Linked DNA regions of Bdellovibrio bacteriovorus. The protein of the gene in region 2 interacts with the protein of the main gene of each other region in a pairwise test. Links are inferred from orthologs where the notes say so. Each region holds a gene or a part of one and is shown on either strand. Other genes may lie near its edges.

What was found.
Region 1: the proteins of mrdA (region 2) and AZI87_RS06295 interact in binary tests that used the Escherichia coli proteins (3 or more experiments, as listed by UniProt). The link is inferred for Bdellovibrio bacteriovorus from one-to-one orthologs.

The regions. Positions count from the first base shown.
Region 1 is NZ_LUKD01000001.1:1,305,020-1,311,686, forward strand. What follows is about bases 1,719-4,916. They hold AZI87_RS06295 (penicillin-binding protein 1A), read left to right. Parts: upstream 1,719-2,055; coding sequence 2,056-4,716; downstream 4,717-4,916. Other genes in these bases: AZI87_RS06290 (hypothetical protein), read left to right, coding at 1,719-1,972; uvrA (excinuclease ABC subunit UvrA), read left to right, coding at 4,713-4,916. In the rest of the region: large conductance mechanosensitive channel protein MscL, read left to right, coding at 1-404; more of AZI87_RS06290, read left to right, coding at 554-1,718; more of uvrA, read left to right, coding at 4,917-6,667. UniProt on the Escherichia coli protein: Cell wall formation. Synthesis of cross-linked peptidoglycan from the lipid intermediates.
Region 2 is NZ_LUKD01000001.1:22,025-28,493, reverse strand. The notes cover bases 1,654-4,653. They hold mrdA (penicillin-binding protein 2), read right to left. Parts: upstream 4,150-4,653; coding sequence 2,158-4,149; downstream 1,654-2,157. Other genes in these bases: AZI87_RS00090 (hypothetical protein), read right to left, coding at 4,146-4,653; rodA (rod shape-determining protein RodA), read right to left, coding at 1,654-2,155. Also shown: AZI87_RS00110 (lytic transglycosylase domain-containing protein), read right to left, coding at 1-349; more of rodA, read right to left, coding at 1,031-1,653; more of AZI87_RS00090, read right to left, coding at 4,654-4,682; rod shape-determining protein MreC, read right to left, coding at 4,679-5,728; AZI87_RS00080 (SurA N-terminal domain-containing protein), read left to right, coding at 5,904-6,469. UniProt on the Escherichia coli protein: Catalyzes cross-linking of the peptidoglycan cell wall. Responsible for the determination of the rod shape of the cell. Is probably required for lateral peptidoglycan synthesis and maintenance of the correct diameter during lateral and centripetal growth.

The DNA.
Region 1 (6,667 bases), 1.3 Mb from region 2 along the record:
GAGGAAACGTTCTGGATCTGGCGGTCGGTATTATTATCGGCGCCGCTTTCGGAAAGATCGTTTCATCGTTTGTTTCAGACATTCTGACTCCGGTGATTAGTATCGGCGCAGGAAAAGTGGATTTTTCAAATCTGTTCTTGGCCTTGAATGGTCAACAGTACGGCACTTTGGAAGAAGCGAAGAAAGCCGGCGTTGCCACTATCAACTATGGCTTATTCATGAACGTCGTTTTGGACTTTTTAATTGTCGCCTTTGCAATCTTTTTGATTGTTCGCGTGGCAAATCGTCTGAAAAAGGAAGACGCTCCACCACCGCCGAATAGTAAGGAATGTCCTGAGTGCCTTTCCAATATTCCACTTAAAGCCCGTAAGTGCTCACAATGTGGAAGCGCTCAAGCCGTCTAATATATAAGATAAGTTCTTCGGTGCTTTGTCAGATCCAATCTAATAAAGCGCCGCTCTAGCATCTCAATTTGAGACGTAAACCTTTTGTTCATCCCTGCCGATAATTGGTACTGGTATTGCACCACCTATTTTCATCGGGGAGGAATCAAATGAATAAGATTTCAAGCACAACAGACAGAACAGTTGTCAAAATCTTTATCAACATCATTGCCACCGCATCTTTGCTTTCCTCTGTAGCTTCGGCTCAGAATACTGGCAATGGAAATAACAACAATCAAAATAATAACAACTCTCAGGGGCAGCAACAGCAGCAACAAGTTCAAACTACAGGTTATCCATTCACTGCGCCTACTTATAATGAATGTCGCGATGCTCGTGATAAAATGGATAGAGCTGAAGAAAAAATTGGTGAAGCTTGTAAAAAAGCCGGCTTAGGGTCTGCTAAAGACTGTATTTCTAAAGCGAAGTCTTGTGGCGCATCTTCGGGCGAGGACTCTTTCGACACGACGGCGGCATTTGCAACTGTATTGGGACTTTCCTCTACTGCAGCATCAGGACTGCAAAATATCAGCAAAGCCTGTCCGCAAATGAATGGTCGCGACTACTTCACTGAAAAAAATAACATCCAAAAAGAGATCAAAGACACAGAAAAAGAGCTGGCAGAACTCAACGACGATAAGGCTCAGATCCAAGAAGACTATCAAAAAGAGATGGATAAAATCCAAGAGACTTTAACTAAAGCTCAAGAAGACTATAAATCCAAATCACTTGAAATTGACTCTAAAGAGCGTGAGCGTATTGCGGAGTTTAATAACAGCCAAAACCAAGCTAAAGAAGAGATGCGCAAAAAGGGTGCGGATATTCTGAAGTTGCGTGGTCAGGTCACTCAATCACAACGCGACAAAGCTCTGAAACTCATCGCAATGACAGATGCTTCCGGCAAACGCGCGTGTATGAAGGCCGTGACTGAAGCTAAGAAATCCTATGAAAGTGTTTCTGCTAGCACGAGCTCAAACCACATCGCTCAGGCTAAAAAGAAACGTCAAGAGTTGATCAACATCTATAACGACTGTATGGATGCTTTTGATCAACAACGTATCGCTTTGAACGAGTCCAAGAAGCAAGAACAAGACGAATTGAATCGTCAGATCGCCGATCTTCAATCATCGTATGATGAAATTCAGAACAGCTTGAACCTGGCTTCTTCGCAACTTGAAGAAATGAAACAGTCTTCATTAAAAGAAAAATCAGACGCCCTACAAAGTGTGATTGATTTGGGTACTCGCTCTCAAACTCAAATGCAGACGGCTTATACAAAAATGCAAGAGAACCTAAAAACTCTCGCTTCGAAACAAGCCAGTCTGACTGCGGCACTGAATCGTGCAAATCAATCTTTGATGACATTAGGCCCTGCTCCTAAGCGTAGCGCCGAGGACACTGCGGATGAGGCATCAAGCGAGATTTCATCACAGATCAACATTATTTCGAGCATCCAAAGAAACTTCCCGTCCTGCACGAATGAAGTTGCGACCTCAAAAGAAAAGTTGAAAAGCTTGGGTGTGAAGTAACCCGTCTTCTGACTAGTCTAGTATCCCTAGACCCTTACGGGTCACACTGTTAGAATGGGGGCTTATTAAAGGAGCCCCCACTCGTGTTAAAAAAGATCGCCCTGTTTATTGTCGCGCTTGGCCTCATCGGAATTCTTAGCGCCTACCTTATTGTTAAATCCGTTCAATCCGGTCTTCCACAACTGATTACTGTCAAAGACTATCAACCTCTTTTGGTAAGCCAAGTTTATGATCGCCACGGAAAAAAGATTGGCGAGTTCTTTCGCGAAAGAAGAACACTTATCCCTTACGATAAGATTCCTAAACATGTCGTGAACTCCTTTCTGGCAGCGGAAGACGATCAATTCTTTGAACACAAAGGGATCAATCCTCAAGCCATCTTCCGTGCTGCTTTAGCCAATCTACGTGCAGGCCGTTCCGTTCAAGGGGGATCGACGATCACACAGCAGGTTGCTAAAACACTTCTTTTAACGGACGAGAAAACTTTAACTCGTAAAGTTCGTGACATCTTACTGGCGATCGAGATGGAAAAGAACTTAAGCAAAGAAGACATTCTGTTCCTTTATTTGAACCAAATTTATTTCGGGCAAGGTGCTTACGGAATTGAACAAGCAGCCCAGACATACTTCCATAAACCCGCGAGTAAACTGACTTTATCTGAAACTGCTATTCTTGCAGGCTTACCTAAAGCACCGAGTGCTTATAGCCCGGTTCGCAACCCGGTGCGCGCGAAAGAGCGTCAGATTTACGTGCTTCGCCGTATGGCTGAAGTGGGTTACGTGAAAAAAGAAGAATCTGAAGCGGCCATCAAAGAACCCGTGAAAGTTTTCGTTCGCGAAAACTACGAAGAATACGCGCCGTTCTTCTTAGAAACTGTTCGTCAGCTTTTAGTGGTTCAGCTAGGTGAAGACATGGTTCTTGATAAGGGCCTTCGTATTCACACAAGCTTAGATCTAGAAAAACAATTGGCAGCTCAAGAATCAGTTCTTGCGGGCCTAAAGGGTTTAGATAAACGCCAAGGTTACCGCGGACCGATTAAAAACATCACTGATGCTGAAGATGTTGAAGAGTTCTTAAAAGAAACTCAGAAAAAATTAATTTCCGACTTCACTCCTGAAAGAACTATTCTGCCGGACGGAAAATTTGCAGACATCGTTCCACCTAAAGATACGAAAGAAGGAATTCTTCCAGCGTACATCAAAGTGAAAGACACTGTGCAAGGTGTAGTTCAAGAAGTAAATGATGACACCGGTTTGGTGACGGTGAAGCTGCCTGAAGGCCAGGGTCTTATTGATATTGACTCGATGACTTGGGCTCGTAAGCCTGACACGGAAGTTCGCTATGATTTAGGCGCAATTAAAAAGCCGTCACAGGCTTTGAATAAAGGTGACGTGATCTTGGTCAAAGTTGTTGCCGAAAAATTCTCTTCAAACCGTTTAGCGAATGCGAAGAAAAAACCAACAGCAGCCCTTCCTGATTTCAATAAGTTTGTTGCGTTAGAGTTAGATCAAGAGCCCCTAGTAGAAGGCGCATTGATTTCTTTTGACCAGGATTCACAAGATGTGGTCGCGATGGTCGGCGGCTCTAGTTTTGCAAAAAGTGAATTCAACCGTGCAATTCAAGCTCCTCGTCAGACAGGCTCGGCGTTTAAAGCCATCGTCTATGCCTCGGCTTTAGAAAAAGGCTACACACCTGCAACTCCGATCATGGATGCGCCAATCGTTTATGAAGAAGGTGGCGCGGCGGATGATTCAGAGGGACAAGGTGATCCAAAAGTCTGGAAACCTTCCAACCACTCGAAAAGTTTCGGTGGCGATATCATGTTCCGCAATGCCTTGGTGAAATCATTGAACATCCCGACGGTGAAAATCATTGAAGACGTTGGTGTTCCCTGGGCCATGGATTATGCCAAACGCTTGGGAATCTATTCTCCACTGAATCCAGACTTCACGTTGGCACTGGGTTCAAGCAGCGTGACTTTATATGAAATGACAAAAGTATTTGCTGAGTTCGGTCGCCTTGGAAAAAGAATTTCTCCGCTGTTGATTCACAAGGTGGAAGACGCTCAAGGTAAATCATTGTTAAACACAATGAGCCTGGACACTCGTTTCGAAAAAGAAATCAAAGCAATCAACGACGAATTTGAAACTCGTCGCAAGGCTTATATGGAGATCGTGAACGATCCAGCCAAAGTCGAAGAGCTTAAAAAGAAAGATCCTAAGCACGCGAAACTAGATGAAAGTATCTTCTTCCAAGATGCAGATCAGCTAATTCGCCCCACAACTGCTTACGTGATGACGACACTTTTGAAGGGTGTCGTTGAAGATGCTGGTGGTACAGGTGGAAGAGCTCGCGCTGTCGGTCGTGAGGTTGCGGGAAAAACGGGATCGACAAACAACTACTATGACGCGTGGTTTATCGGCTACAGCCCACAAATCGCAACAGGGGTTTGGGTGGGTTTTGACAAAGAAAAGAGTATTGGTAAAGGCGAGGTCGGTGGACGTGCGGCGTTACCTATATGGGTAGATTACATGAAAGCCGCTCATGAGGGACTTCCTCAGATGACTTTCCCGGTTCCTGAAGGTATCGTATTTGCTAATATCGATGCTGATACTGGAAAACTGGCTTCAGCTTCTACTAAAAAAATTATTCGTCAGGCGTTTGTTGAAGGAACCGAACCAACTCTTTCTTCCAGCAAAGCAGAAGAAGCAACAGACTTTTACAAACAGGATCTCTCTGAATGAAAGATATTCACCTCTGGGGGGTGAAACAAAACAATCTAAAAAACATTGAGGTTAAAATTCCTGTCGGATCTATGACAGTGATTTGTGGACCCAGTGGTTCAGGAAAGTCTTCGCTTGCCTTCGAGACTCTTTTTGCCGAAGGCCAGCGCCGCTTCATCGAAAGTATGTCGAATTATGCTCGACAGTTTTTGAATAAAGCCCCAAAGCCTGACATCGAAGGCATTAGCAATATTCCGCCAGCTATTTCGATTGAACAAAAAAACACGGTGAAGAGTTCGCGATCTACTGTAGGTACAACAACAGAGATCATCGACTATCTGCGCCTGCTTTATGAAAAAATCGGAAAATCTTACTGCCCGACTCATCACTGCCCGACTGAAAAAGAAAGTGTGACAGAAGCCACGGCGAAAACGATCAAAGAGTTTTCCGGCAAGCGCGGTTACATTTTAGTCGAGATCAGTGAAGATGGACGTGTTGCTGAAGGCAAGAAGCTTCATTCTCTTCTTTTGCAAGATGGTTACTTGCGTATCTATATTCCGAAAGGAACAGATACAAAACCCGCTCCTGAAAAAGCGGCGACAAAAAAATCTGCCAAAAAAGCTTCTAAACGCGCGACACCTGAATTCGTGCCGGCGGCTCCCGTTGTTCCCAGTGGGTTGACTCACGAAGAAATGGGCACGGTCGTCGAAATTGGTGATGCGGCGGCCATAAAAAAAGGTCTGCCGAAAGAAACTTTCTATCTTGTTATTGATCGTATGAGCTTTAACGAAGATGAACGTGGGCGTATCGCGGACTCTTTAACTCAAGCTTACGAAGCAAGTATTAAGTACAATACGACAAACATCACTCGTCGTGCGACAATCTTGACCACTGAAGGTCAACGCTTGCAAGTGAGCGAAGAATCTTCTTGTCCTGTTTGTGGATACACTCCACCGCCGTTAAGCTCTCGTCTTTTTAGTTTTAATTCGCCGATTGGGGCGTGCCCGACTTGTAAAGGTTTTGGGAACACGCTGGATATCGATGAAGGCAAAGTCATTCCGAACCCCAATATGAGTTTGGCACAAGGGGCTTTGAGTCCTTTCTGGATGCCTAGTGCCGCGCATGAAAAGAAACAGCTTCTTAGCTACTGTAAAAAAGCGAAGATCGATGTTCACACTCCGTGGAAGGATCTTCCCAAAGCGCAACGCGATACTATCTGGAATGGGAATAAAGAATTCTTCGGCGTGCGTGGACTTTTTGAGTACTTAGATCAGATTAAATATAAAATGCATGTGCGCGTTTTCATTTCGCGCTTCCGCAGTCCTTTCTTGTGTCCTACATGCAAAGGGGCACGCCTTCGTCCTGAAGCGAATAACGTTTTAGTGGCGAATGCAAATATCAACGATCTTTCAACAATGACGATTGAAGACCTTCATCAGTTTTTCCAAAAACTGGAAGTGTCGGCTCATCATCAGGAGCTTGCGGGCGAAGTCTTAAAACAAATTCGCTCCCGTCTTGAATTCCTGATGCGAGTGGGAGTTCACTATCTTTCGTTAAGTCGTGAAACTAGAACTCTTTCTGGTGGTGAATACCAACGTTTGATTTTAGCGAATCAATTAGGCATGGGATTGTCGCAAGCCTTGTATGTCCTGGATGAACCGACTGTAGGCCTTCACCCTAGAGATAACGATCGTTTGATTTCTATTCTTAAAGATCTGAAAGAACTTGGTAATACATTGGTGATCGTTGAACACGATCACGATGTTATTAAATCCAGCGAGCATATTATTGAAATGGGACCTGGCTCTGGTTACCTTGGTGGCGAAGTCGTTTACTCTGGGGCGACAGAAGCCTTCTATGACTTTGATAAGTCGGTCACCGTTCCTTATCTAAAACCGGATAAAAATAAAGCTCCACTTCGCGTGTCTCGACCTGTGGATGTTGATTCCTACAAAGTGAAGCTCGAACTAAA
Region 2 (6,469 bases):
TCACTGCAAGAACAAACACAGGATCTAAATTGTGTTTCGCTGCTTCAGTAATAACAGTGCGAGAGATATTGCGTGCTTGGCCTTTCCAGCGAGGAGCTAAAGAGCTTTGCACTTTATCGTAAATCATTTCATTCAAAGTCGCAGTGCCTTCTACTTTTTGGGCACCGCTACCTTTATAGTCTGAACCTAATAGTTCTTTAGCGTGCGAGATGCGAGAAGCTTCATTCACGCTTTCGATACCGATCTTGTTCACGGCAGGCCATTGAACGAAATCGAAGTTATTAAAAAGAACCAACGTGAGCGTTGCGGCTGCTATCACTTTTCCTGTATTGAGATGTTTCGTTTTCATAACCGCTACCTCCTGATGTAAGTAGGTAAGTTCAAGGGTCATGCCGTCGGTGTAAGCTTTTGTTTTTCTTGGATTCTTAGAATGAAGCGCCTATTAAAGTTGATTGGTTTGAGCTGGCTTGGAGGGGTGTCAACCAATGTGTTGACGGTGTCTGATCATTGGTTAGTCGTTCTAGGACGAATTCTCTTTTCGAGGCGTTCTTGGTGAGACGGTTCTTTGTGGGGCCGGAATCGCTTCGGGCGACGGCTTTCCCTTTGTGGGAGGGCTTTATGGCTATCGTCTCTTCGCGAGGCACGCCGTCGTGGCTCAATCGGCGCCGCGCATTCGCGCGGTTCGCGCATCCTGCGCCGCCGAAGGCCTCGCTTCGGACGAGATCCATAAAGCCCTCCCACAAAGGGAAAGCTGTGCTGATGCGGATTTCGTTGCTTCGAACTGTCTTGAAGGTTGTTCGTTTTGAGATCGCTTTATATGACTAGTCGATCAGCGTTTTTTTGGTTGAGGATTTGAAGCTCGAACGAATTTAGTGTTCTTGGAATTAGGAAAATAAAAGCTAGGGTGGTCGATGTTGAAAGTCTAACGAAGATGTTGAGATGAAAACGAAAGATATTTTTTGTCGTTCAGCGCGGTTCGTTTTGGAAATAAAAAAAGCCCTTCTGTTGAAGGGCTTTTTTGTTTTCTTTTTTAGAATAGATATCTTCGGTAGGCTACGCTGCTGACTATTCCTAGGCCGGCCATGGTGGTTAGCATGGAGGAGCCTCCGTAGCTGAGGAGTGGTAAGGGGACGCCTACGATGGGGAGGAGGCCTATGACCATTCCTATGTTTACGAACATGTGCCAGAAGATGTAGCACAGGACGCCGACGGTTAAGAGGGCTCCGAATTTGTCGCGGGCGTTGGTGGCTATTCTGATTCCTGTGATGAAGAGGAACGCGAACAGGCCGATGACGGCGATACTTCCTACAAAGCCGTGTTCTTCGCTAAGTACTGAGTAAATGAAATCGGTGTGGCGTTCTGGAAGGAATTCTAGTTGGGACTGAGTTCCTTTCATGAAGCCTTTTCCGAAGAAGCGGCCAGAGCCTACGGCGATTTTGGATTGGATGCTGTTGTATCCCGTTCCTCTGGGGTCGCTAGCTGGAGAAAGGAAAGTGAAGATACGATTTTTTTGATAGTCGTGCAGGACGAACTTCCATGCAATAGGAAGGGCGATGATTCCTAGAACGATGATTGTTGCTAAGATGCTCTTTCTGATTTTTGCAAAGATCAGCATCGACCCGCCGATTGCGGCTAGCATCATCGCGGTTCCTAAGTCAGGTTGTTCTACAACCAGACCGAATGGGATTAAAAGAGCTACTAAAGGTCCGATCAACTCTTTCAGTCCCATACCGGGGCCGTGAGTGTTTCTGGTTGCTAGGATTTTGGCCATCAACATGATCAGTGCTAACTTCATTGTTTCTGAAGGTTGATAACGGAAGAATCCAAGATCAATCCAACGTTGGGCTCCCAAAGCCACTTTACCGAAGAAGGTTACGTACAGGATAGCTCCCAGATTAAGAACGTAGACGATCAGGGCGATCCTGCTGACGACGGAATAATCTAATAAAGTCACCACCAAGAATACTGTCCAACCAACGGCCAACCACATGATCTGAGAAATGAACAGCGAAGCCACGTCGACCGTTGTCGGGCCGTGAGTGGCGCTGTACAGATTGATAAGACCGATCACATTCAACGCCAAGATGACGATGATTAAGTTGATATCTAATTTTTTGAAGAGTGTTCGCTCTTCAACGTGTAACGACGTAAACACCCTTATTCTCCTTCTGCAGGTTCAGGGATAGGGCCTGTAGGAGCTGTAGCGCGTTTTTGCCCTTTGGCTTTCAGCGCGGCTTCAATCACCTCAGGATGATATTTCTCAAAGTAGGCTTGCACGATATCGCGGACGATGGGAGCGGCTCCCGTACTGCCGTGACACGAATGTTCTGCTAAAGCGGCAATCGTGATTTCGGGATTGTCTGCCGGAGCAAACGCCACGAACCAACCGTGGTGGCGCATGTGAATAGGACGGCTTTCACACTTTGCATAAATTTGATCTGCAGAAAAGCCCATGACCTGCGCGGTGCCGGTTTTACCAGCCATCTGCACGCCAGGAACTTTCCAGTGTTTCGCCGTACCGCGATCACCGTTGGCCACGCGACGCATACCTTCTTTGACGACTTTGAAAGTCTCTGGAGAAATATGCACGCCGTTGGGTTGAGTTTGTTGAAGATCGCGCACCACTTGCGGGAAGTTTTCGCGCAAAACTTTTCCATCCTGATCGATGATCTTACGAACCAAGAATGGCTTAACAACTTTTCCTTCAGTGCCGATTGAGTTGTAAGCAATCGCCATCGATAAAGGTGTTACGTTGACGAAACCTTGCCCGATCGCAGTACTTAAGTTTTCACCTGGTTGCCATTCTTCACCGACAGTGGCTTTTTTCCAAGCCGAGTTCGGCATCGTTCCTGACACTTCACGAGAAAGTTCGATGCCGGTTTTTTGACCGATACCCAGAAGGCTGATGTAGTCATACATCTTATCTACACCCAGCGCGATACCCATCTTATAGAAGAACACGTTTGAAGATCTTTCCAAAGCTTCATAAACCGTGATGTTACCGTGACCGCCTTTTAAGTGGTCATGGTAAGGACGGCGTCCAAAGTAGAACACACCAGGCGCACTGACGATCGTTGTCGGCGTTATCACTTTTTCTTGAAGTGCCGGCACCGCCACTAACGGTTTAAATGTTGAACCGGGAGAGTTATGATCTTGAATAACTTTATTGCGAAGTGGCTTAAACGGATCATTGATCAAGCGGGACCATGTCTGCGCCGAAATACCCGTAGAAAACTCATTCGGATCAAAAGAAGGAGTGCTGACCCATGCTAAGATCTCGCCGTTTGTTTTCATCGCGACCACGGCGCCAATACGATTTAGTGCCATGAAGGATTTGAAAGCGGCCTCTTGGATGTCGCGGTCAATAGTCAGAACAGCGTTGTTACCGTGAACCGGAATCAAGTCTTTGATTTGTTCACCGTAAATATTTGGAGTCTGGGTGACAGTTTCGCGTCCGTGGGCATCGACTTGAATAAAGCTGACACCATCCGCACCGCGAATGTCTTTTTCCAGGGTCTCTTCCAAACCACTCTTACCGATGATATCACCTTGTTCAAAGAGCAGCGTGCCTTTGTAAAGCTCGTTCAGAACGGGAAGCTGACGTTTAGAGATCTCGCCGACGTAACCGAAAAGTTGTGCGCCATTATCTTTAAGAGGGTAGTAGCGCACGATGGATTCACGGATCTCAAGTCCCGGTGTATCCAAACGCATGCGTTTAAGACGGAAGACTTCTTCGCGGCTTAAGTTTTCTTTCAGACGAATCTGTGCAAACGGTCCGTTTTGACGACGGCTCTTTGTCACTTTCAAAACGACTTTGTCTGGCTCCATGCCTAGCACGGGTCCTACAGTTTTTGAAAGCTCTTCCAAGTTCTCAATATATTGAGGAGAAAGAATCGCTTCAAAGCCCGGCAGGTTTTCCACCAGAACTTTTCCATCACGGTCCAACATCAATCCGCGGGGAGCGGTGATCTTGTTTTGCTTGATACGATTTTTTTCCGAGAACTCACGCAGCTCATTTCCCGAGATCACTTGCAGATACCACAAGCGGATCGAGAAAATAGTCAGAGCAAACGCAATAGCGATGTAAAAGATTTTATACCGGCTGTGGTACTCTTTTGCCTCATCCGGATTACTTACGTAAGTACTCATAACTCCAATCCCCCAGGCTCGTGCATCAGTTCATCCTGAGTGATCTTGTCGATTTTTGCTAAGATCCAGTACATCGGGAAGGCAAATGATGGAGTAAGAACAATCTGTACTAAGCGATCAACAATCTCAAAGCTCGCAGGATTTTTTTCTAACACCATCGAAGAGAAGAAATAAATCAGGTGATAGGCGACGGCTGAGAATCCGCACATGATTGTATAATATCCAGAGCCACTCCAAAAGACGCGTGTTTTGATCGCATAGACCAAAGTGAAGAGGATTAATAAACTAATCCACATCATCTTTAAAGGCATTGCCGTGAACGACAGCAAAATGAAGCCCATCGCGTATACGGTGAGAATGGCCGGGAACGGTTTACGATAAAGGATCACATACACAATAAGGTTCAACCAAAGGAGGGGAGAAGGAACATTCCCAAAAAGTTCGAACCAAAAAGTTGTCTGTAAGCCTGCTACCAAAATTAAGACCGCAAATAATACGAGAAAATTCAGAATAGCATTCCAGCGGATCTTCACTGTGGTTTCTCCTCAGGCTTTTTAGGAGTTTGCGCTGGAGTTGCCACTGGCGAAGGTTTCGCTACCGGTTTTACAGCCGGTGTTGCTGTCGCAGTTGGTTTGGCAGTCGCCGCAGGGCTTGCAGCGGGGGTAGCAACTGGAGCCGCCGTTGCTGCTCCGTTTGCGCCTTCGACTGTGTCACCTTCTGTGGCTGCTTGGGGAGCATATTTGTCTCCGAAGTCTTCGGCAGCGGCGGAAAGAACAACAAACACTTCTTCAACTTTATAAGGATCGACGACCGGGCGAAGATCAACTTTCAAGCTGACGCTGAAAGTTTTCTTTTCAACGGACTCTACCACCGCGACAGGGAAGCCTTTTGGAAAGATATTATCCAAGCCACCGGTAACAACCATATCGCCTTCCTGCACGTCTTCCGTACGCTCCACGTACTTTAACTGCAAAGTGCTAGCGTATTGGCTTTTTCCTTCGACGATACCGCGCGCGCGCGTTCTTTGGATCAAACCATCAACCACGGCGTAACGATCCGTGATCAACATTACATGCGAAGTGAATGGTTCAGGTTTAAAGATGTAACCTAGAACACCACCGGTCGTGATAACAGCTTGGCCGGCCTTCAGGCCGTCGTTGGTTCCTTTGTTGATGGTGACCGTGTTGTGATCAATAACCAAGTCGCGGCCGATCACTTGTGCGGCCATCAAGCTCATTTTCGTTTGCTCTTTAAACGTCAGCAAGCCACGAAGACGATCATTCTCTAGAAGCAGTTCGTTCATTTTTTCTAAACGCGCTTGCAACTCGTTGTTGGTGCTTTTTAATTCTTCACTGTGTTTTTTGATATTGATAAGATTGACGTACATGGCGGTTGTATCAGTGACACCATGACTGAAGCCGTAAAATGTTTCCGATACGGCGCTAGCCAACATCGTAAATGGTTTCGAAAGCCAGTTTGATTCCTGAGGTCTTTGCTGCATGTTGATAGAGATTAGTGGCAAAGCCAAAACAATCCCGATCATCACAAGTTTCTTGAGATCAAAGTTGAAAAAGTTCAAAGGTTCCCCTCTATGCTGTGTATGGTTACCGCGATTTCTGAAAGTGCGTCCTCGTGGTAATATTCAAACGCTAGTCAAAAGAACCAATTATTTCAACAATTTCCCCTTGAAAAAATGCAAAATTCGTTGGGTAATGGAACCGCTTTCAAAAGTTGTTTAAGGAAGGATAAAGTTTATGAGCGAAAATATGGCTGATAAAATGAAGAGAAAACTCTCTGGTAAGAGTGTGACAGCTATCATTCTCTTCGGCGCGATCATTCTGGTATTCGTGTTTTTCGGATTGCCGGGGCGCTTGGGTGCAGGTGTTGGTTCGGTGGCGCGTGTGAATAACAGCCTGATCTCTGTTGCTGACTTCCAGCAGGAAGAAAACCGTATTCAGCAGTACTACCAAAACCTCTTCGGAAGCCAGATGGATTTTAGCTCTCAGCGTCAACTGCTTCGCCAGCAGGCTCTTGAGAATCTTGTGCGCATGGAGCTTGTTTCTCAAGCTGCACAGAAAAACGGCATTCTAACAACAGACGCCGAAGTTGCTAACTTTATCGTTAAAGACATTCCATTTTTCCAACAGAACGGACAGTTCCAACGCGAGTTCTACAGCCGTTATCTTGAGTCTACGCGTTCAACTCCAGGTGATTTCGAAAACAAGGTTCGTAAAGATATCGCCAACGTGCGCACGCGTCAGATGTTTGAGTTGGCTGCAAAACCAACAGCTGTCGAACTTAAAAAGATTCAAGAGTTGAA